Regions from separate parts of the Paenibacillus sp. P46E genome, predicted to be linked through region 2. Evidence: a T-box and tRNA genes for the amino acid it is inferred to sense, from the RefSeq annotation. Region 2 holds a T-box; the other regions hold tRNA genes.
What was found. A T-box is a leader RNA that pairs with one kind of tRNA and senses whether it is charged. The one in region 2 lies ahead of leuS (leucine--tRNA ligase), so its partner is inferred to be a tRNA-Leu.
Positions count from the first base shown of each region.

Region 1: it encodes a tRNA-Leu, which carries the amino acid that the T-box ahead of leuS (leucine--tRNA ligase) is inferred to sense. The anticodon was not compared.
Region 3: it encodes a tRNA-Leu, which carries the amino acid that the T-box ahead of leuS (leucine--tRNA ligase) is inferred to sense. The anticodon was not compared.
Region 4: it encodes a tRNA-Leu, which carries the amino acid that the T-box ahead of leuS (leucine--tRNA ligase) is inferred to sense. The anticodon was not compared.

Region 1 is NZ_LVYZ01000049.1:16,706-24,776, forward strand. Features, by position in the region: gene A3849_RS18640 (CobW family GTP-binding protein) at 1-354, shown strand, start outside; gene A3849_RS18645 (permease) at 351-1,340, shown strand; gene A3849_RS18650 (TIGR03943 family putative permease subunit) at 1,371-2,246, shown strand; gene A3849_RS18655 (DUF6954 family protein) at 2,271-2,459, opposite strand; gene A3849_RS18660 (PAS domain S-box protein) at 2,489-5,962, opposite strand; tRNA gene A3849_RS18665 (tRNA-Leu) at 6,118-6,201, opposite strand; gene A3849_RS18670 (Lrp/AsnC family transcriptional regulator) at 6,425-6,892, shown strand; gene A3849_RS18675 (LysE family translocator) at 6,889-7,497, shown strand; gene A3849_RS18680 (CynX/NimT family MFS transporter) at 7,509-8,071, opposite strand, start outside.
Region 2 is NZ_LVYZ01000045.1:84,849-92,919, forward strand. Features, by position in the region: gene A3849_RS17335 (ComEC/Rec2 family competence protein) at 1-1,345, opposite strand, end outside; gene A3849_RS17340 (deoxycytidylate deaminase) at 1,514-2,032, opposite strand; gene A3849_RS17345 (ComEA family DNA-binding protein) at 2,189-2,695, opposite strand; gene comER (late competence protein ComER) at 2,979-3,827, shown strand; gene leuS (leucine--tRNA ligase) at 3,928-6,381, opposite strand; T-box leader at 6,767-7,032, opposite strand; gene A3849_RS17360 (AI-2E family transporter) at 7,160-8,071, opposite strand, start outside.
Region 3 is NZ_LVYZ01000099.1:10,312-18,382, reverse strand. Features, by position in the region: gene A3849_RS30175 (ABC transporter permease) at 1-271, opposite strand, end outside; gene A3849_RS30170 (sensor histidine kinase) at 488-2,341, opposite strand; gene A3849_RS30165 (response regulator transcription factor) at 2,397-4,043, opposite strand; gene A3849_RS30160 (GNAT family N-acetyltransferase) at 4,210-5,112, opposite strand; gene A3849_RS30155 (DUF7002 family protein) at 5,195-5,890, shown strand; tRNA gene A3849_RS30150 (tRNA-Leu) at 5,963-6,046, opposite strand; gene A3849_RS30145 (YhjD family protein) at 6,225-6,680, shown strand; gene A3849_RS30140 (hypothetical protein) at 6,749-6,967, opposite strand; gene A3849_RS30135 (hypothetical protein) at 7,084-7,401, opposite strand; gene A3849_RS30130 (xanthine phosphoribosyltransferase) at 7,506-8,071, opposite strand, start outside.
Region 4 is NZ_LVYZ01000027.1:129,254-137,324, reverse strand. Features, by position in the region: gene A3849_RS06485 (alpha-mannosidase) at 1-1,236, opposite strand, end outside; gene A3849_RS06480 (helix-turn-helix domain-containing protein) at 1,396-2,307, shown strand; tRNA gene A3849_RS06475 (tRNA-Leu) at 2,372-2,455, opposite strand; gene A3849_RS06470 (copper amine oxidase N-terminal domain-containing protein) at 2,541-3,659, opposite strand; gene A3849_RS06465 (helix-turn-helix transcriptional regulator) at 3,923-5,713, shown strand; gene A3849_RS06460 (AraC family transcriptional regulator) at 5,782-6,696, opposite strand; gene A3849_RS06455 (LSm family protein) at 6,900-7,301, shown strand; gene A3849_RS06450 (LysM peptidoglycan-binding domain-containing protein) at 7,385-8,071, opposite strand, start outside.

The DNA of each region.
Region 1 (8,071 bases), on a different contig from region 2:
AGTCTCCACGGCGGACAAGGAGCAACCGCTGTGCAGGAACCGGAATCTGCTCAGCAGGCTTCGTATTCGCAAATAGCTGCTGTGACACTGACTTTTCCGCCAGAAGCGGCAAATGGAATCCGGATGGAGCAGCTCGAGGGCTTTTTCCGTGAATGGGGAGACAGCCTGGTGAGAGCCAAGGGGCATGTCCGTCTCGCCGGGCAGGACGGGGTCCAACTGGTCCAATACGCAGGAAACCGCTGCAACTGGGAGTTCTCGCACTATCCCGGCCAGCCTTATCTGGTATTCATCGGACTCCATCTGGACGAGAAGCAGCTGACGGACCGTTGGTCCGCCTTGTTCCAGCAGCCTTGACTACCTTTTCACCGCTCAAAATGCTGCCTCTGCTGATTCCTGCCGCTTTCCTGATTACAGCGGGTGTCCTCTGGCTTCCTGGTCACCCGCGGATGTTTGACAACGCCTATACTGTGGCCTTCAAAACCGGATTTATCGGTATTCTGCTGGAAGCATTGCCGTTTGTCCTTCTGGGTGCGCTGCTCTCTTCACTCCTCCGTGTATTCGTACCGGATGAGATGCTCTCACGCTGGATTCCGCGGCGGCCGGTCCCGGCAATCCTGTTCGGCTGCCTGCTTGGCATTCTTTTCCCAGTATGTGAATGCGGGATGATTCCGCTGGTCCGCCGCCTGATGCACAAAGGGATGCCGCTATACGTTGCCATCGTCTTCATCCTGTCGGGTCCAATCCTGAATCCTGTCGTCTATGGGGCCACATTGACGGCCTTCCGCGCCCATCCGGAGCTGGCTTATGCGCGGATGGGACTGGCCTTTCTCGTGGCCTTCGTGATCGGTTTGGTGGTGTATGCCACCGTCCGCAAATCACCGCTCCGGCTCTCGATCAGCCGGGAGGGCGGAGAAATCCATGAGCGCAGTACGCGCGGCGGCAAACTGGTTGCTGTATTCGTTCATACGTCGGAGGAGTTTTTTGAAATGGGCAAATATCTGATCATCGGGTGTCTGCTCACCTCCGGCATTCAGACCTTCATGGATCAAGGCAGCCTAGCCGCCATTGGCGGGAAGCCGCTGGGCTCCTATCTGTTCATGATGGGGCTGGCGTATGTGCTCTCGCTATGCTCAACCTCGGACGCCTTTGTGGCCTCCACTTTTCTGCATACATTTCCCAGCGGCTCCCTGCTTGCCTTTATGGTGCTGGGACCGATGCTCGATTTCAAAAACTCGTTGATGCTGCTCTCGCTATTCAAGACCAAATTTGCTTTTTATTTGTTTTTTCTGATCTTTTCAGCTGTGTTTATCGCTTCTGTTCTAGCCTCGCTGTGGCTATGATACCCTCAAGAATGTTCAGGAGGTCCGCATATGAATGACTCCCGGAGCATCCGGCTGCACTATGGATTCAGGTCGCTGGTCCTGCTGCTCTTCGCGCTCTATATCGGGCACCTGGTTCAGCAGGATGCGCTGCATTACTATGTCGCCCCCAAGCTGGCTCGCTGGATTCGCCTTTGTCCGGTACCGCTCGCACTGATGGCGCTAAGTCTCGGAATCCAGGCGTTATTCGGCAAAAGCACACTGCTCTGCGACTGTGAGCACCGGCTGCCGCGATCCGGACTTGGCAGCACCATGCTGTACAGCCTGTTTCTGTTTCCGCTGCTGCTCGGCTTCCTGCTTCCCGACCGTTCGCTAGGCAGCGAAGCAGCGGCCAAGAAAGGTATCGCGTTATCGTACATTGCCGAAGAAGCCGCTGAGCATGTGAAATTCAATGCCGCAAGTCCTTACCTGGAGGAGTTCGCCGAGCTCGCGGGGAAGCTGTATGCACAGCCTGTAATCCAGGTGTATCCGGAGATTTTTTCGGAAACCCTGGGAGCTATCGACTTGTACAAACCGCAATTCGAGGGTAAATCGATAACTGTGACCGGATTTCTGTATCAGGAGGACGGAGAAAGGGCCAAAAAGGCGTATGCGGTTAGCCGCTTTCTGGTGCAGTGCTGTACGGCGGACGCCACTCCCTTGGGCATTCTCCTTGATCCCGCAACACAAATAAGCCTGCCGGCCGATACCTGGATTGAGGTTCGGGGCAAGCTCCATATGTCGTTTTATCAGGGCAAGGAAGTTATAGCAATAATACCCGACAGCATGGTTCCGGTTCCGCCCCCTTCCACCCCCTATGTCTATACCAATGCTGACTCGGTGGTTGCCTGGGCTGAGATCCATGAAACCGGACTCAAGGCTGAATAGCCGTATTTTTAATATTTACTTGTGTCAACGCCTGCGTAGCCTCTTCAGGATGACCCGCAGCCAAACTGTAATCGCCGCATAGATCACAAGAACCACGATTAGGGTGAGGGTCCGCTCTTTGGCGGAGCCGTCGGCAAACAGCACCGGACCGAGGCCGAAGAATGTGGTTAACAGGTACAGTATTGCAAACAGCCCATACACAAGCCCTCTCATTCACAAGCCCCTTTTCAAAAAAATACACCTTATCTGTGGATATGGGCGGACCATTCCCGCAGCACCCTGTCTACTTCAGCCGGTGAGATCGGCTTGGAGATAAAGTCCTGCATACCTGCTCTAAGACACAGCTCCTTGTCCTCTTTGCGGGCAAAAGCCGTTGCAGCGACAATAACCGGAAACTGCCCGATTTCATGGCGGATGATGCTGGTCGCTTCAATCCCGTCCATGAGTGGCATTTGAATATCCATGAACACCAGATCATAATGATGCGAGCGTACCGCTTCAACAGCCTTCTCCCCGTTCAACACCACATCAGCGCAATATCCGCGTTTTTTGAGGTAGGCTTGAAGCAATTGCAGATTCACCGGGTGATCTTCAGCAATCAAAATAGACAACGGACCGTATTCACCATCCGAAGGGGTTCCGTCCTCAGCATTCTTCTCAATCCCCGTATCAGCGGCTCTTATGGAGAGCTGGTCATAGGAAAGCTCCGACAGTGGCAGGAAAACATGGATAGTGAAAAAGAATTCCGCCCCTTCTCCTTCGCTACTGTCTACGCCGATCATTCCGCCCAGTAGTTCCACCAGTTTTTTGCTGATCGCCAGTCCAAGTCCTGTGCCGCCATACTTGCGGTTAATCGAGGGGTGAAGCTGAGAAAAGGACTGAAACAGCAGGCCCTGGCTACCCTGCGGAATACCGATTCCTGTATCTTTTACAGTGAATTTAACAACCAGGTCACCGGTATCGGCAATGGATTGCAGCTTCGCGGTAATGTGAATTTCGCCCTCTTCGGTAAATTTCACAGCATTACCAAGGAGATTCACCAGAATCTGGCGCAATCTGGCTTCATCCGTCACCACAAGTAGCGGTAAATCCTGGTCCAGCTCAATATGAAGCAGCAGGCCCTTTTCCTTGACTTTTGGATAAAACAGCTCGGTCACATTCTGAAGCACCTGGGACAGGTCTACTGTCTGCAGATCCAGGGTCATCATTCCAGCTTCAATCTTGCTGAAATCCAGCACCTCGTTCAGAATATGCAGCAAGGACTCGCTGCTTTTGTTGATAATTTGCGTGTAGTATTCCTGCTCTTCATCAAGCTCTGTTCCAGCCAATAGATCCGCCATGCCAATAATTCCGTTCATCGGCGTACGCAGCTCATGGCTCATAATAGCCAGGAATTCCGACTTGGCCCGGTCTGCCTGCTCCGCTGATTCCTTTGCCCTTACAATAGCCTTCTCTTCCGTAATGTCCCGGAAGACGACAACCGCACCCTTCCGTTCTCCATGATCAAACAATGGAGACATGCGGTATTTCACCAGGAAGCTGGAACCATCCTGTCTCCAGAACACCCCTTCCTTGTCCTCGTATGAGAGATAGCTTGCGAGGGAGTCCGATAGCGACCTCCGGCCGCTGGTATACGGTTCAGCGTCCAGCCAAGTCTGTTCCACGGTATGCAGCTTAATATTCCTCGCTAGTTCACCTGGCTCATACCCCAGCATTGCCGATGCAGCCGGATTAATAAACATCGTTTCGCCCTCAAGATTCATACCAAAGATACCTTCGGAGACCGAGTTCAGGATCAGCGCATGCTCATAGCTGAGCTTCTCAATCTGCTGCAGATGGCGTTTGCGTTCTGTGATATTGCTGGTAATACCGAACACACCCACGACCTGGCTGTTCACCATAATCGGCACATAGATCACGCTGACCTCAACCGGATAACCTCCCCTGTGGATCAGCCTGCTCTCAAAGGTCTGAGGTAATCCTTGAGCTGCCTGCTCAAAACGGTCCTGGGCAAAATCCAGCTCTTCCGGATCAATAATCTCGCTGTAACTGGAATGCAGAAGACTCCCGCGCGGATAGCCGCTCAGTTGCTGGAGACTGGCATTCAGTGATTGGATATGCCCATCCAAATCCATCGCACTGATCGCGGACGGATTATACTCAAACAGGGATTTATAACGGTTCTCACTTTCCAGCAGCTTGAGTTCATATTGCTTGCGCTCGGAAACATTGCGGGTGACACAGACCATTTCAGCCATGCCACCCGGGCCTGCACTGATATGGCGCAGCGTCGTTTCCACCCATAAGTAAGAGCCATCCTTGCACAAGAAGCGGAAAATAATCGGCTCCAGCTTGCTGCCCTCCATACTCTTCTGCAGATAAGAATGAACTCTGTCAACATCATCCGGGTGAACGTACTGCATGCCACTCGAGCCTTCCAGTTCCTCTGGTGTGTATCCTAGCATGGGCTGGCAGACTGGCGATGCATACAGGTAAGCAGCCTCGCTGTCCGTGGTATTCCGGGAGATAAAATCCAATGAATTCTCAGAAATCAGCCGGTAGTTCCGCTCACTCTCACGAAGCTGCTCCTCCATCCGGTGGCGTTCGGTGATATCCTGAACAATTCCATTTATCTGCAAGGTTCTACCTGATGCATCCAGCACAACTTCCCAATAGGTATAGATAACCCTGCGTTCGCCCTTGTCGTTCTCAATACTAAACACCGATTGACCATTAACCCCGGACTTCAAAGACTTGTACAGCTCCACCCGCAGCTGCAGCAGGTCCTCTGGTACCACGCGGGCTAACAGCTGCAAATAATCGATATGGCTGTGAGTGCCGATTTCGCCATTTTCGCACATATCAAAAATAAACCGCAGCTGTTTCGAAACGGTCATTTGACCGCTTGGAGAATCCCATTCCCATGAACCCATCTGGCCCAGCGCCTGAGCAGTTGCCAGCATATTCTCATATTTCTTGCGTTCTGTGATATCACGGGCAATAGTCAGTACCTGCTCTACATTCCCCTCGCTGTCACGCATCACCTGAAATGAACTTTCGAGCCACAGATAATGCCCATCCTTATGCCGGGCCCGGCGGGTAAACACATCACTGTCGGAATATGCCTTCCCGTGCTCGGTCATATCAATTACATCTTCTTCATGATAGAAATCCGGTCTTTTCCTGCCGATCACCTCTTCCATCGGGTAACCAAGCAGCTTCTCAACGGATGGAGACACGTAGCGTACCGTTCCGTCCGCATCCGCAAAGGAAATCATATCCGGTGTATTCTGCGTAATCAGATTATAGAGCAGCCGGTCCTCCTCAATCTTTTTCTCGGCGAGCTTACGGCTTGTAATTTCCGTCAATTCGGCGATTAGGTGAAGAGGAGCACTGGTTGTCTCATCAAATGTTAAAAAAATATGTAATGCAATCCAGATGATCCTGCCGTCCTTGCGCACAAAACGTCTCTCTTTATCTATAGCCGCACCGGGACTGCGCAGCAAATATTGCATGATCATATCATGATCAGCAGCAGGCTTATCCTCCGGATACGCAATATCCAGGTATCGGAGATTCATCATTTCCGCTTCCGAATACCCGAACATATTGCAGAGCGCGGGATTCGCCATAATCATGGTGCCGTCTTTCGTGGAGACTACTGCGAACCCTATAGAGGACCGCAAAAACAGATGCTTAAAGAGTATGTCGGTCAAGTGATAGAGCCTCCTCTGTGAAAGTGGGGACTGAAACTAATCCTAGTATACCTTTTTTTCGGAAAAGATGCTTCTGGTGTGAATGACATATGAAAGAGTACGTAAAAAAAGGTCCGCAATTGCCTAAGCAATTACGAACCATATTTGTAAGATGATGCGGTCAAGAGGACTCGAACCTCCACGATATTGCTATCACTGGCACCTGAAGCCAGCGCGTCTGCCAATTCCGCCATGACCGCACATTATGCATTCCAGCGTTTTGATCGCTGTAAATAAGAATATACTCTCTTTTCTAATCAATTGCAAGAGAATTTTGTTGGAGCTTATTGAGCTATGAACGAATGTCTTATTAAGTTAAAGTAAATAGCGGATTCCGTATTTTATTATACACAATATCACTTGAAATAGTTTATTATCCAAAGTAAATTATACTTAATACTTAATAAAGAAAGGATGATCTATTTGGATGCTATTGATTACAAAATTATCAGGGCTGTTATGGATAATGGAAGAATCACCTGGGCTGAATTGGCCGGGTTGCTAGGCCTCTCTTCGCCGGCAGCGGCGGACCGAGTGCGGAAGCTGGAGGAACAAGGCGTGATTAAAGGCTACACCTCATTGATCGATGCTGAATCCGCCGGCTACGGCCTGGGGGCGATGATTGCGGTCTCGCTGGAGCGCCCTGCGCACCGGAAGGCTTTTCTGGAGCTGGTGCAGAAGCTGCCGGAGATTCAGGAATGCCATCATACAGCTGGAGATGATGACTATATTATGAAGGTGCGCTGCCAGGGGACGAGTGACCTAGACCGGATTATCAGCGAAGAGCTGAAAAGCTTGCCGGGCATTGTCCGCACCCGCACTACCATTATTTTGGGAACGGTCAAAGAAACCTCAAATATCCCGCTCCCTCCTTCGGAACGTACGCCATGATTCTCTGGAGTGCCCTCCTTGGCGGTATCGGCTTTGGCTTCGTCGTTGCTGCTCCAGTCGGCCCTATGTCCCTGCTATGTATGAACAGGACTCTGCAGCAGGGATTCATGGCAGGTCTTGCCACCGGTCTAGGGATTGCTCTGGCGGATGCGGGTTATGCCCTGGTGACCGTTTCCAGCTTCAGGATAGTGAATGAATTCACTGCTGCATATGCTCTGCCACTCCGGCTGCTGGGCAGTCTGTTTCTTGGCTATCTGGGCATCAGAGGTCTGCTGCCCGTCATGGCCAGGTCTAAGGTTGAAGCCAGCCACAGGGGCATCCTCTATTGTCTGGGGTCATCCTTCCTGCTGACTTTGACCAATCCGGCCACGATCCTGAGCTTTGCAGCGCTCTCGGCTTCACTTGGAACGTCGATCGGAGTTTCATGGTTTCTGCCTGCGGGTATCGCGATTGGCTCCACCTGCTGGTGGCTGCTGCTCACCGCCACAATGTACTGGACTTGCGCCAAACTTCCTGCCTCCTTCACCCGCTGGCTGAACCTCTGTTCATCACTGCTTCTGATCCTGTTCAGCTTGTACGGCGTCCTCACCGCACTTACCGGATAACTTCATTGAGTTCATCTCTTGTCACCCACAAAACGGCTGCTGCCTGCTCCAAGTCCTACTATGAACAGTAAAATGCTTGCCACAGCAAGTAATGCCAGCGGCACGTTCCAGCTATGGGTCACGTCATGCAGCAGTCCGAAGAGGGCGGGACCCATTGCAGCGAGCAGATACCCTACAGACTGGGCCATACCGGACAGCCCGCTGGCTTCCTGTGTGCTGCGGGTCCTCAGACTGAAGAACATCATGACGAGGCCGAAGGCAAACCCGCCGGCAATTCCGATGCAGATAGCCCAAACTGCCATCCAGCCACTGCTGCCCAGCCAGACTCCGAGAATCCCAATCATAAAAAGAATGGATGTAATGAGCACCAGGCTGCGCTGGTTTTTCATTTTGCCCGCCCAAAGGGGCACGAAAAAAGTAAACGGCAGCTGGGCCAGCTGCATGAGAGAAAGAATCCAGCCCGCATGGCTGGAGGTCATCCCCCGTTCAACCAATATCACGGAAAACCAGGCAATCAGCACGTAATACAACAGCGATTGCAGCCCCATGAACAAGGTAACCTGCCAGGCCAGCG
Region 2 (8,071 bases):
CCAGGAACGTAATAAACGGGACAAATACCAAATTAGCAGCGAAGGAGAGCAATGAAAACTGGTTAAAGTAGTAGATAGTCAGCGGAAAAGAAACCAGCTGTGCAATCAGTGTAACCGACACGGCACCGCCCAGCCAGCGGGGTAGTCTTCGCAGCAGCGGGTTCACCAGAGGAACATAGATCATGAGTCCTGCCGTCACGAGAAAAGAGAGCTGAAAGCTTACGCTAAGCAGCAGATACGGATTCCAGATCAGCATAATCAATGCCGCTGCTGCGAGAATATTCATCCCGTCCTTCAGCATGCCGAACCGGGCAGCCAGCAGGGCAATCATACTCATGATGCCAGCCCGTACAATGGATGGCCCGGCACCGGACAGGAGTACATACACAGGCACTAGTAGCAGAGTGACAGTGAGGGCTGTCTCTCTGGTAAGGCGGCAGCGTCTAAGGATGAACAAGATCACGCCGACATACACCGCGACATGCATTCCTGAGATCGCCAGAATATGCGTCAGACCCAGCTGTGAGAACTGCTTGAAGGTTTCCTCATCCAAATCGTCCTGTATGCCCAGAACCAGGCCTTTCATGTATCCTGCATGCGGCTCCTGGAACAAGTGGTCCATCTCCGCCCCAAGGGCAGCCCGTACCGTATCATTCCAGCGGAGAATGCTGGCAGGATGCCAGGATGCAGGAGGCGAAGCCTGTACACTTGCTGTACCATCTCCCTTAAGCAGCCAGTGAATTCTCTGCGTCAGCAAATAGGAGCGGTAATCAAAACCGCCGAAATTCCGCGCCTCCCCCGGCTGTTCCAGCTCACCCAGAATAACTACCTGGTCTCCTCTCTTCCATCCGGCAGCCACGACAATCTCCTGCTCAGCCTGAAGCTTGATTTGCACAGCGATCCGTTCGCCTGCCACACCTGCTCCCGGTTCCCGGTCCGCATGCTGATTCTGCGCAACGGCTTGTTTACCGGTTCCGCTCAGCCCCATCCGCGACAGCTTCACCGTAAAGCTCACACGGTCTCCATCCCGCTCCACAGGGGATACGATTACTCCCTCCGCGCTTACATAAGACTCATTCAGCTCTGTCCCCAATTGTTCCCATGCACCCGGAAGCAGGCTGACATTTCTTCCTTCATTCCATTCCCAGTAGAAGGCCGCCGCAACCAGTGACAACCCTAGCACTGCGGCGATTTTCCACCCGCTTCTCCCGCCGACGGCACCGATTGCAAGCAGCAGCAGACAACCTGCTATGTACATTAAAAGCTCATACCCGGAAAACAAGCAGCCCGCCACGCTGCCCGCGACCCAGCACACTGCAAAGCTTAACAGCGGCCTTTTTTTCATCCATATTCCTCCTCATACTTGTATATTGTAGTTCTCATAGCCGTAGGCGAATTGTGACTCTTACATGCGGATGCAACCAAAAAAGAACCCCTGCATACGCAACAATCGCGTGTACAGAGGTTCCTCCCCTGATGCTTATCTTTATTTCAGTTAATGGCCGGCTTCCTGTTATTCCGATACGGTGATCATCGTTTCCTTAGGCGGCTCATAATTCTCCAATTGCCGGAAGATGATGCCTTTGGAGCCCAGCATGGCCTCTACCTTCTCCATATCTTTGCGGTAAGGACGCAGATAGACAATCTCTACAATTCCGCTGTTGGCCAGCATATTGGCGCAGGTCCAGCAGGGTTCGTCCGTGACATAGACAGTGCTGCCCTCCCGGTCGCTCCGGTCTGTGAACAGCAGCAGGTTCTGTTCAGCGTGAATGGTGCGGATGCAGCGCTGCTTCATCACCATCGTCTCCACGCCATTAACCACTTCACGTTCATATTGCTCCGAGACCATACAGCCTGCTTCTGAGCAATCCGGTACACCCATTGGGGCGCCATTATACGCCGTGCCCAGCAGCTTCTTGCCCTGTACCAGTACCGCACCGACATGGCGGCGGGAGCAACGCGAACGTGTGGAGACCATACAGGCAATATCCATGAAGTAAGTATCCCAATTTTTGCGGTAGGCTACAGTCATTAGCAATCTCCACTTTCTCTTTGATAGTTGTTCATTATTGTAGCATATTGCGGCGGTGTCTCACTAGGACATCGGATACGGAAAAACCTGTCCTTTCCGCTTCAAATAGAACGCCCGATTAATGAATATCAGACCTGTAATAGCTACACGCCTAGTTTAAAAAGCTACCAGCGGTTTCAGCTTTTCCAGCATCTTCGGCCCGATTCCCTTCACCCCGCCCAAATCCGCTAAGCTGCGAAAAGCCCCTTTGCTGCTGCGGTAGTCTATAATCGCCTGTGCCTTCTTCTCACCAATGCCAGGCAGATTCATCAGGGCAGCAGCATCCGCTGTGTTAACATTTATTTTGCCTTCTGCGGAAGCCTGTCCTGAAGATACTGTGCTCCCCGAAGGAGCTGCTTCACTTGCAACTGCTGTGGCTGCTGCGCCGTTCCCTGCTGCCGCTGTTCCGCTGGACCCTGCGGTTCCAGTTGAATCTGCCGCATTGTCCCCTGCCGCCGGCCTTCCTCCTGTCACCGTACCTCCAGCCACATCGCCTGTTACCACGGCATCTGCTGTTTCACCCTTATTGTGTTCATCTGTTTGATCCCCAATGCCCTTCTCATCTTTTCCACCTGCGGCTACTGCTGTACCCGGCTTGTCCGCTGTGCCCAGCGTCTGCGCCATACTGGCATTCAGCGTCTCCCAGCCGCCGATGCCCTTATTCTCTTCCCGGTCCGCCGTCCATACAACCCACCGCCAAGCAGGGCAGCAACGAATACCGAAGCTATTCCTTTTTTATTCATATCCTGTTCTCCTCTGTAAAATATAATTTATGGCAACCAACTATCCACCCGTATATTTTCAAAAATACAGTTGAAACCTGTCATTTGTCCAAGACTCCTGCGCATACATTTAACGAAGAGTATTCCTGCAAGGCCATAGCCATACTGAAAGGAGGGTACCCTAGATGAAGGTGGGATTTATCGGAACAGGCAGTATGGGCAGTCTGCTTATAGACGCCTTCCTGTCTTCGGGTGCGCTTAAGCCATGTGATGTGCTGGCCAGCAACCGCAGCCCGAACAGGCTTCTACAGCTTCAAAAACGCCATCCTGACATCATCATCGGCAGCAACAGGGAAACTGCAGACGGAAGCGATATCATCTTCCTCTGTGTTAAGCCGCTGGAATTCAAATCCCTGACCGATGAAATCTCTTCTTGCCTGCGGAGCGAGCAGATAGTTGTATCCATCACCAGCCCAGTGATGCTATACCATCTGGAATCCACGCTGCCGTCCAAAATAGCCAAAATCATTCCCAGCATCACCCACTGTGCCAAAAGCGGAACTTCACTTTGCATATTCGGCAGCAGGCTTACTAAACAAGATCGGCTCGTGCTGCTGGAGTTGCTGTCTTTCATAGGGGTTCCACTGGAAATTCAGGAAAGGCATACCCGGATCGCCTCTGATTTCTCCAGCTGCGGTCCCGCGTTCATCAGTTTTTTTCTTGAGCGGTGGATTGAAGCCGCTGTTGAGGCTACAGGCATAGATGAAGTCCTGCTTGGCCGGCTCGCTGGTGAAATGCTGTTAGGCACAGGGAAACTGCTGACCGAAGGTAATTTCACTCCGCAGGAGCTGCAGGAGCGGGTCGCCGTACGCGGCGGCATTACAGCGGAAGCACTGAACCATTTGCGGACCAGTCTGGAAGGGGTTTTTGAGCAGCTGATCCTCACCACACACGATAAATTCGATGAAGATGTCGAAAAGCTGGACACCTTATTCGGTCTCGGTGGCATCGTTCAAGGGCCGCTCGACCGTTAGAATCCCTCCAACCGGCATGGAACCGGCACCCTGCTGCCAAAACCAAGAAAGCCCGCAGCACGGATGACTCCGTTGCTGCGGGCAGAATTGCGTTCTTCGCTTAACCCACTACTATATTGACCAGCTTGCCGGGAACCGCGATAATCTTGCGCACGGTTTTGCCCTCGACAGCTGCCTTCACATTCGGAAGCGACAGCGCATGGTTCTGCATATCATCCTGACTCATGTCCTGCGGGATCAATGCACGCTGTACGATTTTCCCATTCACCTGAATAACAATTTCCACTTCAGCATCTACAGTCAACGCTTCATCATAAGCCGGCCAAGCCACATAGCTGATGCTGCCTTCATGACCGAGCAGCTGCCACAGCTCCTCCGCGATATGTGGTGCAAGTGGCGACAGCATTTGTACGAAATGCTCTGCTGCTTCGGAGGACAAGGTCTCCTGCTTGTAAGCATCGTTGATGAAGATCATCAGCTGGCTGATCGCTGTATTGAAGCGCAGGTGCTCGAAGTCCTCCGTGACCTTCTTAAGTGTCTTGTGCCAGGTCCGTTTGAACTCGTCGGTACCGCCATCCGGGGTGATTTTCGCGCTGATGTTGCCGTCCTCATTCACGAACAGGCGCCATACGCGGGAGAGGAAGCGGTGAATGCCTTCCACACCTTTTTCATTCCATGGCTTCGTCGCTTCCAACGGCCCCATGAACATCTCATAGACACGCAGCGTATCCGCGCCATATGCCTCTACAATTTCATCCGGGTTAATGACATTGCCACGCGACTTGCTCATCTTCTCATTGTTATTCCCCAGGATCATGCCTTGATTCACCAGCTTATGGAACGGTTCCTTGGTATCCACTACACCGATGTCATAGAGAACCTTATGCCAAAAGCGTGCGTACAGCAGATGCAGTACTGCATGCTCGGCTCCGCCGATGTACAGGTCAACGGGCAGCCATTCCTTCTGCTTCTCCGGTGAACACAGCTCCTTGTCATTACGCGGATCGATATAACGCAGGTAGTACCAGCAGCTGCCGGCCCATTGCGGCATGGTGTTCGTCTCGCGGCGTGCCTTCATGCCTGTCTCCGGATCTATCGTTTCGACCCACTCCGTCACATTAGCCAGCGGGGATTCTCCTGTGCCTGAAGGGCGGATGGAATCCACTTCCGGCAGCAGCAACGGCAGCTGATCTACAGGAACCGTCTTCATCGTGCCGTCTTCCAGGTGCAGAATCGGAATCGGCTCACCCCAATAGCGCTGGCGGCTGAACAGCCAGTCGCGCAGGCGGTAGGTCACTTTCCCTTTGCCGCTGCCCTTTTCCTCAAGCCAGGTGATCATTTTCGCAATTGCTTCTTTATTGTCCAGACCATTCAGGAAGTCGGAATTCACATGAGGTCCGTCGCCGCTGTAAGCCTCTTCTCCGACATTTCCGCCCTGTACCACCTCAACGATCTTCAGACCAAACTGCTTGGCGAATTCCCAGTCGCGGGTATCATGTCCCGGCACCGCCATAATGGCTCCCGTTCCATACCCGGCAAGCACATAATCGGCGATCCAGATCGGCACCTGTGCACCATTCACCGGATTGACGGCGTAGGCACCCGTGAATACACCAGATTTCTCTTTAGCGAGATCGGTACGCTCAAGGTCGCTCTTGCGTGAAGCCTTGGCGCGGTATTCCGATACAGCCGCCTTCTGCTCTTCTGTCGTAATAAGATCAACCAGCTTGTGCTCCGGTGCCAGTACACAGTAGCTTGCTCCGAACAATGTATCCGGGCGGGTCGTGAATACCTCCAGGCTGGCATCATGACCTTCAATGGCAAAAATCACTTCAGCTCCTGTAGACTTGCCAATCCAGTTGCGCTGCATATCCTTGATGCTTTCTTCCCAGTCCAGCTCTTCCAGATCCTCAAGCAGGCGTTCAGCGTACTCCGTAATTTTCAGTATCCACTGGCGCATCGGTCTGCGGACCACTGGATGGCCGCCGCGCTCGCTTTTTCCGTCGATAACCTCTTCGTTTGCCAGAACCGTTCCCAGCGCTTCACACCAGTTGACCGACACCTCTGCCACATAGGCCAAGCCGCGGTTGTACAGCTGGATAAAAATCCACTGTGTCCATTTGTAATACTCCGGATCGGTTGTGCTAATCTCGCGGTCCCAATCATAGGAGAAGCCCAGCGATTTGATCTGCCGGCGGAAATTATCAATATTCTTCACCGTTATCTCGCGCGGATGCTGTCCGGTATCCATCGCATACTGCTCTGCTGGAAGTCCGAAGGCATCCCAGCCCATCGGGTGCAGCACATTGTAGCCGCGCATCCGTTTGTAGCGGGAGACAATGTCTGTCGCCGTGTAGCCTTCCGGGTGGCCTACGTGCAGCCCTGCGCCTGAAGGATACGGGAACATATCCAGTGCGTAGAATTTTGGCTTGTTAACCTCTTCACCTGTTTTGAACGTCTTGTTCTCATCCCAGAACTTCTGCCATTTCGGCTCAATCACCTGGGCACGGTAGCCTGTGGGGGCTGTTGTGCTTGCTGCTTTGTTGTCGCTCATCTTATGCTCCTCCTTGGAGTGTTGCTTACTTAGTTAAACTGTTGCCTACATTAAAAAGCAGGGAGTATTCGTTACTACCAGAAATGTTTGGGCTTCCGCCCGCTGTTATTCTCGGATTTCTTGATTGGAACTGCTCTTCGAGGTAGAAATCCGAGAATAGCTTATGCTTACGATGCAAGCTTTCCTACGGAAAGCTCTCGGGCGGCCACTATCGTTGCTCCAGCTCCAAAATTTCTTTCCGTTCCTCTTCCCTGCAAAATTCTAATGCAGAGATGACCCGCTTTACCTGACGGGCAGCAAAGTCCAAGAATCAGCTCAGGATTCGCTGTTCCGCTGGATATGGCCCCAATACCGCAAAAAAACCTCCCATCCCTAGCGTATTATCGCTAGGGACGAGAGGTTTGAATTCCCGTGGTACCACCCTAGTTAGCGGCTGAATATTCTTTACCCGGCCACTCACTTTGACACCCGGTAACGGGGGTGAATCGACGACGCTTCAGGCGCGGGCTTCAAGCTTCTGCTTGCAGACCCTGCGGCTTAACACCATTACTCCGAGGTGAGTTCATTCTTCTCCGTTAACCGGCTCGCACCCTGCGCCGGCTCTCTGCTATAACGGTCTCACGAATTAATACTCCTCTTCATCGCACTGCTATGCTTACTGATTATTAATCAGTAATGTTCCCCACATTATATACAAAAGAAGCAGTTAGAGTCAATGATTTCCGCTTGCGGGTGCCTGAATCAGCAATCTGTGAGCGATACGCCCTCATAAAACGGCTTAGACCGGCTTTCGCCGTATATAATACGCGAGAAAATACTGAATCACTACTTTGCCGGCTGCAAATACCGGTACAGCCAGGATCAGACCGATCATTCCGGCCACTTCCCCACCTACCAGCAGTGCAAAAATAATCAGCAGCGGATGCAGATGCAGCCGCCTTCCGACCACCTGCGGCGAAATGACGTTGCTCTCCAGCATCTGGCACAGGGTGTTAACCACAGCAACGAGCAGGACGAGGCGAAGTGAGAGGGTCGAAGCCATTACAATCGCGGGTGCTGCACCCAGAAAAGGCCCCATATACGGAACAATGTTGAATACCGCCACCACACAAGCAAACAGCAGCGCGTAAGGCATGCCTATAATCGCATAGCCGATGTAGGCCAGTACCCCGATAATCAGACAGACCAGAAACTGCCCACGGATGTAGTTGCCAAGCGCGTCATCAATATCCTTAAGCAGCTTGACCATAGACTTGCGGCGCGAGCGTGGCAGACAAGCGACAACGGTCCGTTCGAATACATCGAAATCCTTGAGAATGTAGAACACCAGAAAAGGCACGATAAAGGCATTGAACAACAGACCAATGGTCGAACCAATGTTATCGAGAAAATGGGAGATTCCTGCCGCCAGCCGGTTTTCCAGCTGAAAAAACCAGTTGTTCATGCCCATCTCGATACCAGGCGGAATCAATCTGTTATTCATGTTACGCATGAGTCCCTGTGCATGCAGTGTCATCTCCGGTAAATGCTCGTTCAATTCTTCAAGCTGCTCGATGAACATCGGAATCAGATTGATGGCAATAACTACGAGCGAGGTCAGAAATACAGCATAGATGAGCAACACGGCTACACTGCGCGGCATTTTTCTCCCGGCGAGCATACTCACTACGGGATTCAGCACATACGAGAT
Region 3 (8,071 bases), on a different contig from region 2:
AAAACATCAGCCGGACCTCGTTCAGCACCAGCGCTATGATAATCGGAACCGGGAACAGCAGCACGATCTTATATACGCTGATCAGCAGCGTATTCATGAATACCTGTCCGAACTCCTCGGACTGGACCAGCTTGTGGAACTGCTCCAGCCCCACCCATTCACTGCCTCTGATGCCGTCAAAAATATTAAAGTCCTGAAAGGCGATCAGCACGCCATACAAAGGCGTATATTTGAAAAGCAGCAGAAACAAAAGTCCGGGGATCAGCAGCATATAATAGTCCCTGTTCCTCCAGGCTAGTCTCCATTTGCCGGCAGCCCTGCTTCTGGCTGCGGCTGTTCTGCTCTTCGGGTTCAACTCCGTGGCACCTGCGCCCAACTTCAATCACCTCCGTATGCTTGTGAGTTGATTATACTGAGGAATGGGGCACGGCCAGTAGAGGGTAATCTGATTATTTCTGGTCTCTGGCGACTGTAAATATAGATGGTTTTATTCCGCAAGGGTCGCTTTCACGGTAACTCTTACAGTCGTGCCCTTTCCGGGCTGCGTTTCGATGGATAGACCATAACGGTTCCCGGCAAAATAACGGATTCTCTCATTTACATTGTATAATCCGAACGACCCGTCCAGTCCATCCTCCTGCTGCCCGGCGGCGGGTTCGAGGAGTAGCCGGTTAGCCTGCTCCGGGTTCATACCAATTCCGTCATCTGCAACCGTAAGTACAACATCGCCATTCTCCAGACACGCCGAAATCGCTATCGTTCCCTGCTTGTTTTTCATCTTGCGGATACCGTGCAGCAGTGCATTCTCTACCAGCGGCTGCAGTGTCAGCTTGGGAATGATATACGCCGCGAGCCCAGGCTCCGCCTGAATGGAGAAGGTGAATGTAGACGGAAAACGGTTCTGCTGAATCTCCAGGAATACCCGCGCCAGCTCTAATTCGTCGGCTATGCTGACATTATCGCGGCCCTTGTTCAGACTTAACCGGAAATACTGTGCTAGCGCCTCGATCATCTCGCTGGTATCCTCCGCATCATGGGAGATGGCCGACCAGTTGATCATATCCAGGGCATTATAGAGAAAATGCGGATTGATCTGTGCCTGCAGCGTCCTCAGCTGGGCTTCCCGTTCCTGCATCTTCGCCTGATAAGACTCTTCCATCAGGTGATTGACCTTATGAATCAGATGATCAACGCTGCGCTCCAGCAGCCGGAAATCCCCGTCCGGCATCGACCGGCGATCCTCCAGCCACCCGATGCCCTCCTTGCGGATCATCCGCAGGATCATCTGCACCCGGCGCTGCATGCCTTGGATCATGAACATCAGGAGCACAAACACCAGAACAAGAAACATCACCGTAATTCCTGCCAGAGTGGCTATACTGGTGAACTGGCCTAGCGCCGTGGCGCGGTGCGAGATTTCCGCTTCCGACACCTGAGCCACCAGCTTCCAGCCTGTTGTCCCAATAGTGGTGTATACTACATTCACGTGATCACGGCCAATGATTCTTTTTATAATGCCTTCTTCCGTATGGCTGATCCCGTTAAGCAGTTCTTCAGGAAGGTGGTTCACAGTCTGTCCCGAACCTGCCTCTGCCTTTGTATTAGGAACCGCACCTTGATCCGGTCCATCTGTTCCATAGATCAGCTTCCCCCCTCCGTCAAGGAGGAACGGTGCATATTTGTCCGAGAAATGAAGCTCTGACACAATCTCCTGAATCATAGTTTCGGATATATCCATCACCAGAATGCCAACAATTTCCTCGTAGTCCCGCGGGTTACGCAGCAGACGGGCGGCAGAGAAAATATTTTTTTCTCCATAATCGTTATAAATTTCAGGATAAACCCCCGTCCAGACGATCCCACCGCCAGCTTCCTTTACAGCTTCATACCAGGGGTATTGATCCATATCCGCTAAGGGATACAGATTTATCCGGTCACCGCCATATATCCGGGAAGCATCGGCAAAAAAACGCAGACGGAAGATATCCTGATTCTCCTGAGCGGTTTCGGCCAAGTTGCGCAGCTCCTTGATCTGCACCAGCTGGTCGGTAATGTTGTCTTTTTGCAGCAAATTGTCGTACAGAATCTGGTTCATGAAGACGGAATTGCTGCTGTCGCGGACATGGTTCAGCTTATAGGACAGATTCATGCCCGCCTGCTTCAGAGTGAGCTGCATCGTGCGGGTCACTTCCTTCTCCAGAATGTCATTGGAACGCTGATAAAAGGAGCCCAGCATAATAGAAACCGGCAGCAGGATGAGCAGTACATAGGCAAACAGCCATTTTCTTGCAGCAAGTATTCCCTGACCCAAACCGGTCAGATAGGCCCAGGCTTTTTTCATCGTACAGCCCTCCCGGTCTTCCTGGATCGCACCCGTAAGACTTCAGACGCCGTACTCATTTATGCAGCTCTCTGAATGCGCTTGGTGTACTTCCGGTTATTTTCTTGAACAGCTTGCTGAAGTGGCTGGGATCGGTATAGCCCACCGCATAACAGACCTCATATAATTTATTCTGCGGATTTTTTAGCATGTGTTTAGCCTGCTCAATACGCACCTTGGTCAGATATTCAAATAGGGTTTCTCCGGTTTCCTGCTTGAACAACAGCCGGACGTAGGTCGGGCTTAGATATACACCTTCGGCGATGTCGGATGCGCTCAAATTCTCCGCATATCTCTGCCCGATCAGCAGACGGACCCGTTCAATAACCTCACTGGACTTTCCACTGCGTTTCAAAAGAGAGTACTCACATACCTCCTGCAGATATTCAGCGGTATAATGCAGCAAATCCCGCATCGTTTCCTGGCGCATGACCTGTTTCCAGGCTTCCATTTCCTTCTGCTCCCACTCTTCTGTCATACCATTCAATTCAAGCATGACCTGCCCGGACTGTAAGATCAGGTGCAGACTTACGTTCTGTGCATAACGTGAGCCATGCCGCCGATTCTGCTCCAGCCGTGCAAAAATCTGTTCCAGCTCATTCAACGTTCGCTCCCAGTCCCCGGATCTCAATGCCGAGAGCACCCGTTCACCCCACTCTGCTTCGTACCGGTACCGAAGATAATCTCGAGACTCCAGCTTATCCATTGTCAGGATACGATTTTTGCCCAGATACCATTTCTGGTCAGCTGCACCTCTCGCCTGTTTATAGGACGATGGCAGCTCTGACAGACTGTCCACCCCTTCACCTACCCCGATGGTTACACTGAGCTTCAGCCATTGCCGCAGATTGCCGCGGATGGATTCCGCCAGCAACAGCAGCTCCTGTTCTGGAGATTGAACCTCCTCCGCCTCTTCTGTATTTCCATCCTCCAGCTGCGGGGTCAGCAGAATACCCACATATTCTCCAGGCTGCTTCTCAAAGGTAATGCCCCGCATCTGCTTGTCGATTAACTCCTGTATAATATTCAGCACAGTATAAGACAGCAGCTGCTTATCCTGTTCACTCCGGGTATCCAGCACCTGTGGCACATCATCAATCATAATAACCACAACCATGTAATCGCTTGCAGACAACAGCGGCAAATCCAGGAACTCCAGCTTCTCCCGGATATGCGACGGATTGATGCTGTCACTGATGACGGACAGGAGAAACCTCTCGCGCAGCAGCGGCAGGCTCTGGGCCAGTTTCACCTGCATCTCCTTTACCCGGCCTCGTTCCCGGTCCTCCGCATCAAGCGACTCTGTAACCTTGCTCATAACAGAGACCAGCTCTTTGCGGCGGATGGGCTTCAGGAGGTAATCTACCGCATGGATCTGGAGAGCAGACCGCAAATAATCGGCATCGTTATGCCCGCTGATGAACACAATCTTGGCAAAAGGCAGCACCTCACGCACTTCCGCTGCCATCCGGATTCCGTCCATCGCTGGCATCTGGACATCCGTCAGCACAATATCCGGCTTCAGCTCCTTAATCAGCTCAAGTCCGGTATCCCCATCATCCGCTGTTCCAATCAGCTCGATCCCCTGCTCTGTCCAGTTCACATAGTTCCGCAGTCCGTTCAGCACCGACGGCTCATCATCCACTATGATTAGTGTTTTCATGGGCATGTTCCTTTCTGAACCCGTTAGTTATTCTGTCGTCTTCTACACACAAAGAGGTTCTCCTTCCTCAAAGGTAAATGTTGAACCCAAGAATTTTAAATATTCAGCTTATAAAAGGAAAAGAAATAGGAAAACGCCCGGTTTCCCAGGCGCTTCCTCTTTTCTGCTATTTAGCTGTCAAATCGTAGGCGAAGCATGCCGCAGCCTCCACCTGCTTGAAGCCCTCTCTAATATACAGGGCCTTGGCACGTTCATTTTCCGCGTTTACACACAGCACTGTCTGCGTATAGGCCTGTTCCTTGGCGAACCGCAATGCCGCTCTCAGCAGAATTCTCCCCAGCCCTTTACCCTGATACTCCGGAAGTATGGCCAGTGGTCCAATGTTCATGATCGGAGATCCTTCATAGTCATCGTCTGCTCCACGGACAACGCCTACCGCTTGACCATTATGGCGAAGAATCATGAGGCCGCCTTCAATGTAGTCTTTGCGGGAAATCATATTCGTTACCATTTCCGGTGTGGCCGGTGTTTCGCTCCCTTTCAGTTTGGCAAAACCGGCATTTCTCACCTCGCACCAGACAGACTCATCGGTTCCAAGCCGAAAGGGCTTAATTTCGTATCCGGTGGGCAAGCTGAAGTCAGGAACAGATTCTTCATTCCGGACAAGCAAATAGGAATAGCGCTCCACAGCGAAGCCGGCAGCTAGCATATTGTGCGTCTCTCTTGCATTAACCGTTGGCACAAATATATCCAGCTTATCCAAACCTGCCGTATGCGGTAGTATGGCTTGCAGCAGCTTCCGGTAAATTTCGGGTTCAGCGGTATCCGCCTGAAAAATCCGAAAACGGCCTTTTCGTCCTCTGCGGTTATAGTCATTCAAAATCAGCGAAGCGGCCGCAACCAGTGCTCCCTGCTCATTTACCGCCACATAGGTGGGGTTCTCTTCCGACAGTTCAAACCCGGCAAGCTGCTCTTCATATAAAAAGGAATCATCAATATCCGGCCGGTGCTTCCGGCAAAAGTCCAAAAACTCGTCTCTTCTGTGCTGACTTAACGCTTCGATCTTCATTTGCTTATCATCCTTCCAGCCTGTTATACTGCTGTTCTAAAAATATCAGAAGTTCAATCAACCGAAAAGGGTAAAAACAACTATGAACCATTGTATCATTGCTGCCATTACCAAAAGTCCGCTGAGAGCCTCACTGTATCATTTTACCAGAGCAAGTAATCTGCAAGGTATGGCTGCCTTGGATGGGATCTTCGCATCGGCCTTGCTGTACCCCGAATATGCCAACGGCATACGCCGGACTGAAGCCTGGAAGACAGTCTATAACGGCCAGCATGCAGTGCTGAACTCCCATCTTCGAATCACCCCCGAGGCTATGGAGGCAGGAACAACGGCTGAACAGTTCCGCGCCTGTCTGGACCGCCATGTCTTCCTCTGGCCAACTGAACGTGACTGTATGTCCATGGCAGCTATGTACTCTCGCAGAGAACCAGGAGAGACCTTTGCCATTTTGAAATTGGATGCCCTTAAGCTCTTAACGGATCACTTCGATCATATCCGGTTGTCCAAATATGACTCCGGGAGCTCTCCACGATACCCGCACCGGATGTCCTACCGCAAGAGCTGTAAGATGCTGCTGCCCATTGGGCTATTCATGATAGAGAATGGGCCGTCGATTCCGGCAAAGCCCTCCGAGATCAAAGAGGTGCTTGTAGCGTATTCGCTCACTCCGTTAAGCCGCTATCTGCAGACCATTTACTGTTCCGGTCAGGATCTGGTGCCGGCAGCTTGGAGGGGTATCCATGAACCGCTGGTTTTGCCTTCGGCTCCGCATTCCTAAACAATGTGAGGTCATTCGGGCATAAAAAAACAAGCATCCCTTCAAAAGAAGGGATGCTTGCGTAAACCGTAGTGCGGTCAAGAGGACTCGAACCTCCACGATATTGCTATCACTGGCACCTGAAGCCAGCGCGTCTGCCAATTCCGCCATGACCGCATATTCAATGACTTACTTTCGCAGTCACAAGATAGATCATACCATTCGATGATGCCTGAGTCAATATTTTTTTGTAATCATTTTTAATACATAAATTTCTGTATAAATATTGCTTTTATTTACGTATTCGGGGTATAATGAGAACAAAGGTTCGCATACTATAAATGAGGTGATTTATATGGCGACTACCAAGAGAAATCCACTAACTACACCAACAATCCCCGAAGATATAACCAAAGACGAAAAGTCCCTTGTCAGAAGCTATTTGCTGCTTACGTTCATTCATAAAGTATTTGAACGCGACTGCCGGGTCATCGGCAAGAGCGGATTATTCAAGACACCACAGCTCTATATGGAGCTGGTATCCGGTGCAACGAAGAAGACCTCGCTGATGCTCCAGGAGGTCACCCGGGAGCTTACCTCGCATCATCTGAAGATCACGACCATCCGTCAAGATCAACGGGGGGTAGAGGCCCAGTATTCCTGCCGTGGATATACCGGCGAGATGAATATCCCTTGGCCCGGATTTCGTAATGAAATGATGCTGCGGATGCGTGCTTACCTCGGCCTGACACCTGAGCTAACCGTTCTCCCCCGGGAAGATACTGTGGAACAGATGGCGTTATCCATATAAGTCCTGTACTTATCATAAGAAACAGCCCCCTCCGCTATGGAGGGGGCTGTTCTTGCTAGGTTTATACATTATACGTTCTCCGGCTCTTGTCTGGGTTCGGCAAAGGGCTGGTACACATAGTTGCGGTCAAGCTTCACTATCCGCTTATTGGGACGGCGTATCATCACCTGGGACTCGTCCCAGGCGAGCACAATACCTTTTACATCATTACTCTCCAGTGCATCGCGTACAACACGGATCTTCTCACCGGAAATCCGGTAGGCATCCAGCTGTTCGTCACTAATCATGAAGTTCAAGTCTCCTTTCAACACATTGCTAGCCTTATCCACCCGTGAAAAAGACCCCAATGAGTAATCATTCGGGTCTAGTTACTTGCAGTTCTAACCTTATATCTTATGAAGTTCTATATCAGCGCTTCATTCTTCTCAAACCAGAAGTCAAGAACTTTAGCGGACATCACACGTTGTTCCAGATATTCCACCTGATGATCAGTGAATTTCTGTCTCCAATTGAAGGACAATTCTTCACACAAACTTGTGATCGTCAAAAGTTCAGACCAAGCGACGTAACGTTTGTACCAGAAAAACTGAGGATGTTCAATCATATAGGGATACAGGTCGTCGAATTCCGTATGTTTGCAATCCAGCGCACGCTCGAAATGATCCTTGGCCTCGGTTAGTTTATCAATAAAAAATTGCTCTGTCACCGGTTCTTTCCCCATTGTGACGCCTCCTCTCTCATGTCTAATTTTTATTATAAAGGAAAACTTATAGAGTGAAAAGCAGTTGTTAAAAAAATAGGCTAAGTTCCTCTAATTGTCACCCTTTATTCGTCAAAGACAATGGTTCCTTCACTAAGAGACATAATCCGGACAAGTGACTCCAGACGTATACCCTGTTCTCTAATGGTTCTGGCTCCGGCCTGGAAGCTTTTCTCCACAACTACACCGAGTCCGACCAGTTCGGCGCCGGAGCGCTGAATGATTTTGATGAGACCGCGTGCGGCGTCGCCGTTTGCGATAATATCGTCAATGAACAGCACCTTGTCATCCGCAGAGATAAATTGGCGGGAGAGCATGATGTCTGTAACAATGCCTTTGGTGAATGAAGGCACTCTCTCGCACAGTGCATCCGGATCAGCTAACAGCGTTTTTTTACGGCGGGCAAATACCAGCGGCACCTTCAATTCGTAAGCGGTGGCAAATGCCACGGCAATACCCGAGGATTCCACGGTAACCACCCGTGTAACTCCAGCATCAGCAAATCTCCCGGCAAACTCCCGTCCCATTTCCATCGTCAGCATAGGATCAACCTGGTGGTTGAGCAGCGCATCCAGCTTCAGCACCTGATCAGAAAGGACGACCCCCTCCTGCAAAATCCGTTGTTTCAATA
Region 4 (8,071 bases), on a different contig from region 2:
AATGAAGTGCGTCAAAATTTCGGAACCGTCAAGCCCGCGCCACCAGAACGTATCATGCGGCATCCGGTTGAACTGGTTCCAGCTGATCTTGGTCGTCATGAACGTGGAGATCCCCGATTTGCGCAAAATCTGCGGCAATGCCCAGCTGTATCCGAATACATCCGGCAGCCACAAATACTTGCTTTCGATCCCGAACTCTTCCCGGAAGTAGCGTTTCCCAGCCACAATCTGACGGACCAAGGATTCACCGGACGGGATATTACAATCCGACTCCAGCCACATGGCTCCTTCGGCTTCCCAGCGGCCTTCCTTGATTTTCTCCGAGATCCGTCCGAACAGTTCGGGATAATCACGCTTCAGATAGTCGTACAATTGCGGCTGCGTCTGCAGGAACTGATATTCCGGGAACTCCTCCATCAGCCGCAGTACGGTAGAGAAGGAACGTGCTATTTTCTCCCGCGTATGCTTTAGCTGCCACAGCCACGCAACATCAATATGGGTATGACCAACGGCTGTAATCGTCATGTCAAAGGTTTTGGGCATAGCATCCACAGCGCGGTTCAGGCTGGCCCCGGCACGGTACAGGGACATTTCGTGGGCCTCTGATCCGGGCTCCGACCAGTCAATTTCACGAAAGGCGTCGTTCAGCGCTTTTTTCAGCCATTGCTTCTCCGGCTGGTCGCTGCCCAGATACCGGTACGTGTCCAGCGCCGCCTGTGACAGGTAGCACAAATCATCAATCGTTTCATCCAGGTAGCCAATCATCGCTTCGCTAATCCGGTGATCCTGAATAACGGCGGGGCCTCCGCCCTCAAGACCAGACCACAGCCGGAAGACAAGCTCCACCGTCTGCCCGCCTAGCTCCGGCCCAAAAACAACCTCCCTGTGGTTGTTATCCACGCCCTGGTAAGGCTCCCCGTTCACAAACAGTAACGATTCAAACCCCGAGTTGTTGAAGCTCCCCGACTTGCCGAAGTCGAACCTTCCGGCAATTTTGAAGCCGGGTGTACTTATAGGCATCTCGACCATAGTACGCAACCAGATATAACGGTCGCGCCCGCGCCAGTGCTCCTCCAGCTTGATTGTGCCATCAAAGGAAACGGCCTCAGGATACACACCGTTAGCCCCGTCTTCATCCTCTGCGAATTCCAGTTCCTTAATCTCCAGCAGCTTGCGGTACCTGTACTTTCCAATCTCCGCCTGACGCCGGATCAGCTTCTCTTCGGTCAAAAACATGATCACCACTCCTTGTATCCGCTTTCATACAGCCAATATAGCAAATCCCTCCCCTCAAAAACTACGTTATATTTGCTATGATCCCCCTCATACATTGCATATTTTGCTTTTCTGGATTTATAATAGGTCCATACTACACATTAAGGCGGCGACCAGGATATGCTTGATAGCGACTTGTTGTATGAGCAAGGATATAGCGTAAGCATCAACACACCGGCTGATTCGCTTTTTTATTATTTTGATTATGATCAGCGGTCCCATAACATCAATATGGAATTTCAGCATTTTCATGACTTTTACGAGATTCATATATTAATGGATTCCAGAGCCACTCATATGATCGAGGGGAATGCGTATGCCCTTCAGCAATATGATATCGTTCTGCTTCGTCCGCACCGGCTGCACAAGACACAATACCCGGTAGGTCCGCCCCACAAAAGGCTGATCATTAACTTCGCGATGCCCAAAAATATACCCGGTTTAGAAACCGCTTACAAGAATATGTTTCTCTCTTTTGGAGAGGAGGTACCGATCTACCGTTTGAATGGCGAGTCGCGGAGAGCCGTATTTGATCCTCTTAACTCCATCTTCACCTTGTCACATGGCGCTTCTCCCCTGAATCCTGTACTGATTCACAGCTTGTTTCAGCAATTTCTGTGTGCCCTGTACCAGCAAAGAGAGCGGAACAGCTATGTCCTCGAAGAAGTGGGGAATTCCATCATGCAAAAAATATATTCGGTCACCGCATACATCCACAGTCATTTCAACAGCGAGCTCACTCTTGATTCGATCTCCAGGGAGTTCTACATCAGCTCTTATTATTTATCACATCAGTTCAAGACGGTCACCGGCTCTACACTGACCGAGTATATCCAAATGACCCGTATCCGCAATGCCCAGCAGCTGCTGATCAGCACCCGGCTTAGGATTTCCGTAATCGCTGAACAGTGCGGCTTCAACAGCTTCTCTCAGTTTAACCGGGTATTCCATAAGCTGAGCGGCATGTCTCCCTCGGGGTTCCGCAAGCAACAGGCCTCGTCCCCTTCAGCCTCAACCGCGCTGTCCTATTGAAAGGAAAACAAAAAAAAGCTTCTGCGCTGCCCGGATGAGCAGTACAGAAGCTTTTTTGTTAGTATGCGGTCAAGAGGACTCGAACCTCCACGATATTGCTACCACTGGCACCTGAAGCCAGCGCGTCTGCCAATTCCGCCATGACCGCAAATTAATGAAATGCAACGCAAGAAGTAATATATCATGAATCTGGCGGGAGAGCAAGCATTTTTTCAAAAAATGAATTCTATACTCTAGTTTACAGGCATGGTATAGATCAGTTCATATTGCCCGAAGTCAAGCAAGGGTGGGGCTTCATAGTTCAGCTGGAATTCTGCTCTGGCATTTCCCGATTGATAGCTTCCCTCCAAGGTTACCTGACCTGCTCCTCCCGTTGCAGCCACAATAATCAGATCCTCCGTTGAATTGGCGGGAACAACCAGATTGTGCAATCCGCCTTCGGCGTCTTGTACATACCTTCTTACCCAGACAAGACTGCTGCCTGACACCGAAATTCCGCTGTTGTTCTTTTGCCACTCTTTGAAGACAGACTGCTGCGCCTGATTAGTATTCACACAATTCGGGTCCTCTGCCAGAATCGGTACACCATTCACAGTATGACCTGTCACTATTGTACAATTGGCCAGAGTCACACCCGGCATGGGATCTTTTTCCTTGCTGATCGTCCGGATAATTTTCTTATCACTTGGACCCAGACTAAACTCTGCAGAAATATTATTGTTATTCGTAATCTTGAGATAGCTGTACAGATGGTTATCTTTTATGCCGTAATGCTCCACACTAATTTTTAGCTGATGCCGCTCATCATATATGGAACCCGAGCGTACCCCGCCCTGCAAGGATATCATTTCCTTTGCAGCAGCAGGCGGTACCAGCGTTGAGGATAATTGAGGATGGGGCACTTCCAGATTGGAGATCAGATACACAGCTTTTGCTGCCTGGACCCATACGGCTTTTACGCCGAGTGCTTCACTGATCAGCTTGAGGGGCACGAGCGTACGGTACTGCTCTGTGATGCTTTTCATGACCAGGCTGCTCTTGCCGCCATTTACCCATAGCTCCCCTTCATTAAGGCGATAGAGGATTGTTATATCTCCTTTGGCAGCTGTAACTACCCGTGTGGAAGGCTCCCACTGCATCGTCGCCCCAAGTGCTTCAAAAATCCCCCGCATAGGCACATATGTAACCCCATCCTTAATCACAGGGGAGGTTTCCAGGCTAAGCTCCAGCCCATCCAAATAACATCTGATGATGCTCCGCTCTGCAGACACCTGTACCGGCTTCAAAGCACTGCATGCAAGGACGGCTGCCACAAGAAAACAGATTCCAACGGAGCAGGCAATTCTCTTCATTTATGTATTCTCCTTAATATGCTGAATCTCAATCGAAGATTTCCTATACGAATATAGCAGATGCTACCAGTCAGAACAATGCTCTTTCAGCGGTTCATGTTCTAGCTAACCAAGAGAGGCTCCTCCCGTTATACAGTTCATAGCATCCTGTTCAACCTGTGGTTGCTTTTTTCCACTTCTACCCAACCACTAATCCATGTTCTTTCAAGAGGATGGAATTATAATAGACCTACGACGTCGAATTGAACCTTGGGAGATGTACTATGATCAGCAGCGAACAAGTAGGCAAGCGGATTGCCAGACTCCGTAAAGAAAAACACATGTCACAGGAACAGCTGGCGGAACAGCTAAATGTTAGTCCCCAGGCAGTTTCCAAATGGGAAACGGGTAAATCACTGCCCGAAACCACCACGCTTCCACTGTTGTCCAGCATATTGGGCCACTCTATAGATAGTATTTTGCTGCCCCAAAAGCTGGTCGTACTTAGCGCTGTCTATACCGATGGCCAGGAGGCCTATGATGTCACCCATTTTGTTAATCAATTCGTTGTCGGCAGCAGATTGAATCTTGCGGTCAGTAAGTTAACTTTTCCCGAATCCATCAAGAGTGACCGCCTGAAGCTGCTGCTCCTGAAATATGAGACTCCTTCGGGAGTCTATGCTACTTATGTGCTGAACGACAATCTGCTTACTATTGATATTCATTCCACAGGCTATGCTGCCAGTCAAAGCGAGCTTGATATCGTATTCGCCGCCTACGGCAATGAACAGGCGAGCCGCAATGTACTAAACAAGATGAAGCATTATGCGTTTTTTCAGTGGAAACAGCTTACCGCCAGCCACGAGCTTTTTCCAAGTCTGATTGACAATGATGGCAACGACTACCTGCTGCTTCTATATCTGAATGAGGAAGGTATTCATGCGGTAAGCTGTGCGGAAGGTGAACAGATTCACTATACTCCAGACCGCACCCGGCTTTTTCGAACGGAATCTCCTCATGAGCACTGCATTATAGAGGGGGTAGGCCGGCTGGGCTTTGGAAGAGATATGGACTGCTCCTGGGCTGGGGCACTTCTTTTGTCTCTGACAGCAAGAGGAGTGGATACTACCTACGAGCAGATTATGGGCGTGTCGGGGGCGTGCTGGAGAATTTCTTTTACACCTATGTGGGACTACAGCTCGGCCGATGCACTTGTGGCTTATAACTACTCCGATCCGGCGTTTAGCGCCTATGGGCTAACTGCCACTTGGGCCAACCATCTGAATCCTGAAGAGCGCAGATTGGAAAAATACAACATCTTGGAGAGCCTGCGTAATCATCAGCTTCCCATAGCCATCAACCTGCGGGTCGCTCCCGAATGGGGGGTGATTACCGGGTATTTGGATGCTGGCGGTACTCTGTTGTGCCGCAGTTATTTTGACGATGAAACCTTTGAGGAGCTCCGCAATGATCCGGAGTTTCTGGAAGACATGAAGGTCAGCAAGGGTTACCTGAACGTGGACCATTGGCCTTACATGCTTGTTCGTATAGACAGTCAGGGGCATGTCCCGTCAGCATTAGATAATCTGTATGCTTCGCTCAGAATCAAGGTAGATTCGATGAATACAGCCGGGAATAGCGGCTACAGCCTTGGCTACAAGGCTTTTGAGGCCTGGCAGGAAGGGCTCTTGGAGGAAGCCTGGTATAGGAACGCAAATGACAAGGATTTTGCACGCAGACTGGGGGTGAACCACTTTTGCATGATGGGGTTAACCGATGCCCGCAGAAGCGCTGCCGCGTACCTGCAAGAATCCCTGCCACTGCTGGTTGACCGTCCTGGATCTCGGGTTCTGTCCGAACTGGCAGAATTGTACGCACAGATCGCTTTGTTGCTTGCAGGCTTTTATAAATGCATGACTGATCCGGCTTCTGTCACATCCGGTCCCTCTAAGCAGTCATGGACCCGGGAACAGCGGGAACAGCAAGCCGAACTGCTTCAGACAGTGGCAGCTTTGGAATCTCGCGGAGAGACACTTGCTAAGGAAGTACTTGGAACATTAGCTGAAAAATTATAGTGTACTTAAAGACCTAAAGAGAAGCGCAGGAACGCTTCTCTTTTGTCGAGTAATCCTTTTGCCGGGCTTCAATCTTCAATGGGCAGCTTCTTCACCGGCCGCAGTACTGCATACCCGTATCCCTCCGGGAAGTGGCGCTGATAATCCTGCTTGGAATCCTCGTCCCACTGGTAGCCCATACTCTCCGGATTATAGCTCCAGGCTACCTGTTCGACAGTCCGCATCACCTCACCGTTGTCCTTCAGATAATCAAAGGGCGGGTGGAAGAAGACCAGGTACTCGGATTCCGGGATCTCTCTGACCTGCATTCCCTCAGGAATCTCCCCGTTATAGTCCACCGCTACAGGGATTCCGTACAGGTACCCTTTTTGCCCGTTCTGATAGAACCAGCCCGCCGTTTGGCCAAGCTGTCCAGACAGAGTATGATGGGACATACTTTCCAGTGTTCCCGATACCTCATCGCAATCGTGCCCGTTCCCCCAAAACTGCCCATAGTCCGATACTTCAGCATCCCAGATCCCAATGAACTTATGGGCCGGTATGCGCTCGATCTTAATTTCCGCTTCCTGCAAATGCACCTGTCTCATCTTATCCCGCTCCTTGATCAAATAATGATAAGGGGAGAACACTTCAGAGCGAATCGCGAGCGGAATGGGCCTGGGTTCCTTCCGGTAAGCATAGGGTGTAATCTTAAAAGCCTTCACAAACGCCCGCGTGAGCGCTTCCTGTGACGAAAATCCGAACTTCACGGCAATGTCCAGTATACGGGCATCCGTGTCCCGCAGCTCCAGAGCGGCGCGGCTGATTCTTCGCTGCCAGATGTAATCCCGCAGGGTCATTCCGGTCAGCGAGTGAAACTGCTTCGTGCAGTAATATGGCGAGTATCCGAGCTGCTCCGACATGGTTAGTAGTGAAGGCACTGTGGCAAGATCCCCGTCGACCCAATCCACCATGAGCTGCACCATCTCATTCCATTCGTACATGCGGTGCTCCCTCCTTTCACTATCGATCTTAGCAGAGCCGGCTGATGCAGTTTTGACTTGAATTGCAGTGCTTCACTTCCTAATTCTATAGAAGTTCTCTCCAGTCCTCTCCCCTTTCCCCTAAGAAATTTTCCCATTCGCACAAGCCCCAAGCCATTCCCTGAGTAATATAGGAGTAAATAGAGCGAAGAGGTGAACGACACATGGGACAGCCAACTACAATGCGCAAGCGGGCCAAGGCGCTGAAGGGCCGGCCGGTCTGCATTACACTTCATGACGGACGTTCGTATATAGGCTATATAACCGGGGTAGAAAAGGACGTACTGATTCTCTCCAGACCCCATACAAGTACAACCCAAGCATTCGGTAAAAAACGGTCCAGCCGCCGGCAAAAAGCAGAAGTCTCCGCATTTATGCCGCTTATCGGCTCACTCCTGGGCGGCTCGGGAGCAGGCGCAGGCTTAGCGTCAGGGCTCGGCGGCGGTTTGCGCTTCCTTGGATTTATCCAGAAGGCGATGCCGGTAATGAAGATGGGCTACGGGATGATCAAGACTATTAGACCCTTTTTCAATGGACTGAAGGGGTTAATGGGAAACAGCGGCTGAGCTTGCAGCGCAGGTGAACATACACTAAATAGACACCCCTTGAGGTGTCTTTTAGTGTAACGCCAATACTATTGACGGTCCGGCTACCTTTTCACAACCAGAAAGTTATCCCCGATCAGCAGCCAGTTCTGCGGAAAAGGAAGCCCCAGCTTCCAGTAGCTGATTCCTCTGAGGCCCAGCTCCTTCAGCAGCGTGAATTTTACCTGAATCGACCGGGCATCCTCGAACCAGACCTTATGCTGCTTGCCGGAGTCATCCGTATAGTCAAAATGCGGGGCCTGATCCTTATAGTCATACTGGATTGCAGCGTTCCTGGTTCTGGCCAGATCAATCGCGGCCTGGGGGCTTAGCGCTTTGGCATAGGCTCCGCCCGCAACGTAAGGTAAGGTCCAGTCATAGCCGTAGAGGTTCTGCCCCATCATGATTTTGGACCCCGGCATCTCGCTTAAGGCATACTCCAGCACCTTGCGGACAGGCCCGATCGGGGAGACCGGCATTGGCGGCCCTCCACTGTACCCCCACTCATACGTCATAATAATCACAAAGTCGGCAACCTCACCGTGCACCTTGTAATCATGTGCGGTGTACCAGGCCCCCACTTGGGTTCTGCTTGTTTTAGGTGCAAGCGCAGTAGACAACAGGAAGCCTTCCTGATGAATCCGGGCCGCCGCCCTCCGCAAAAAACGATTATATGCCTCACGGTCCTCCGGCCGGAGAAACTCAAAGTCAAAATGGATATCACGGAAACCCAGCCGCCTCGCTGTGTGAAT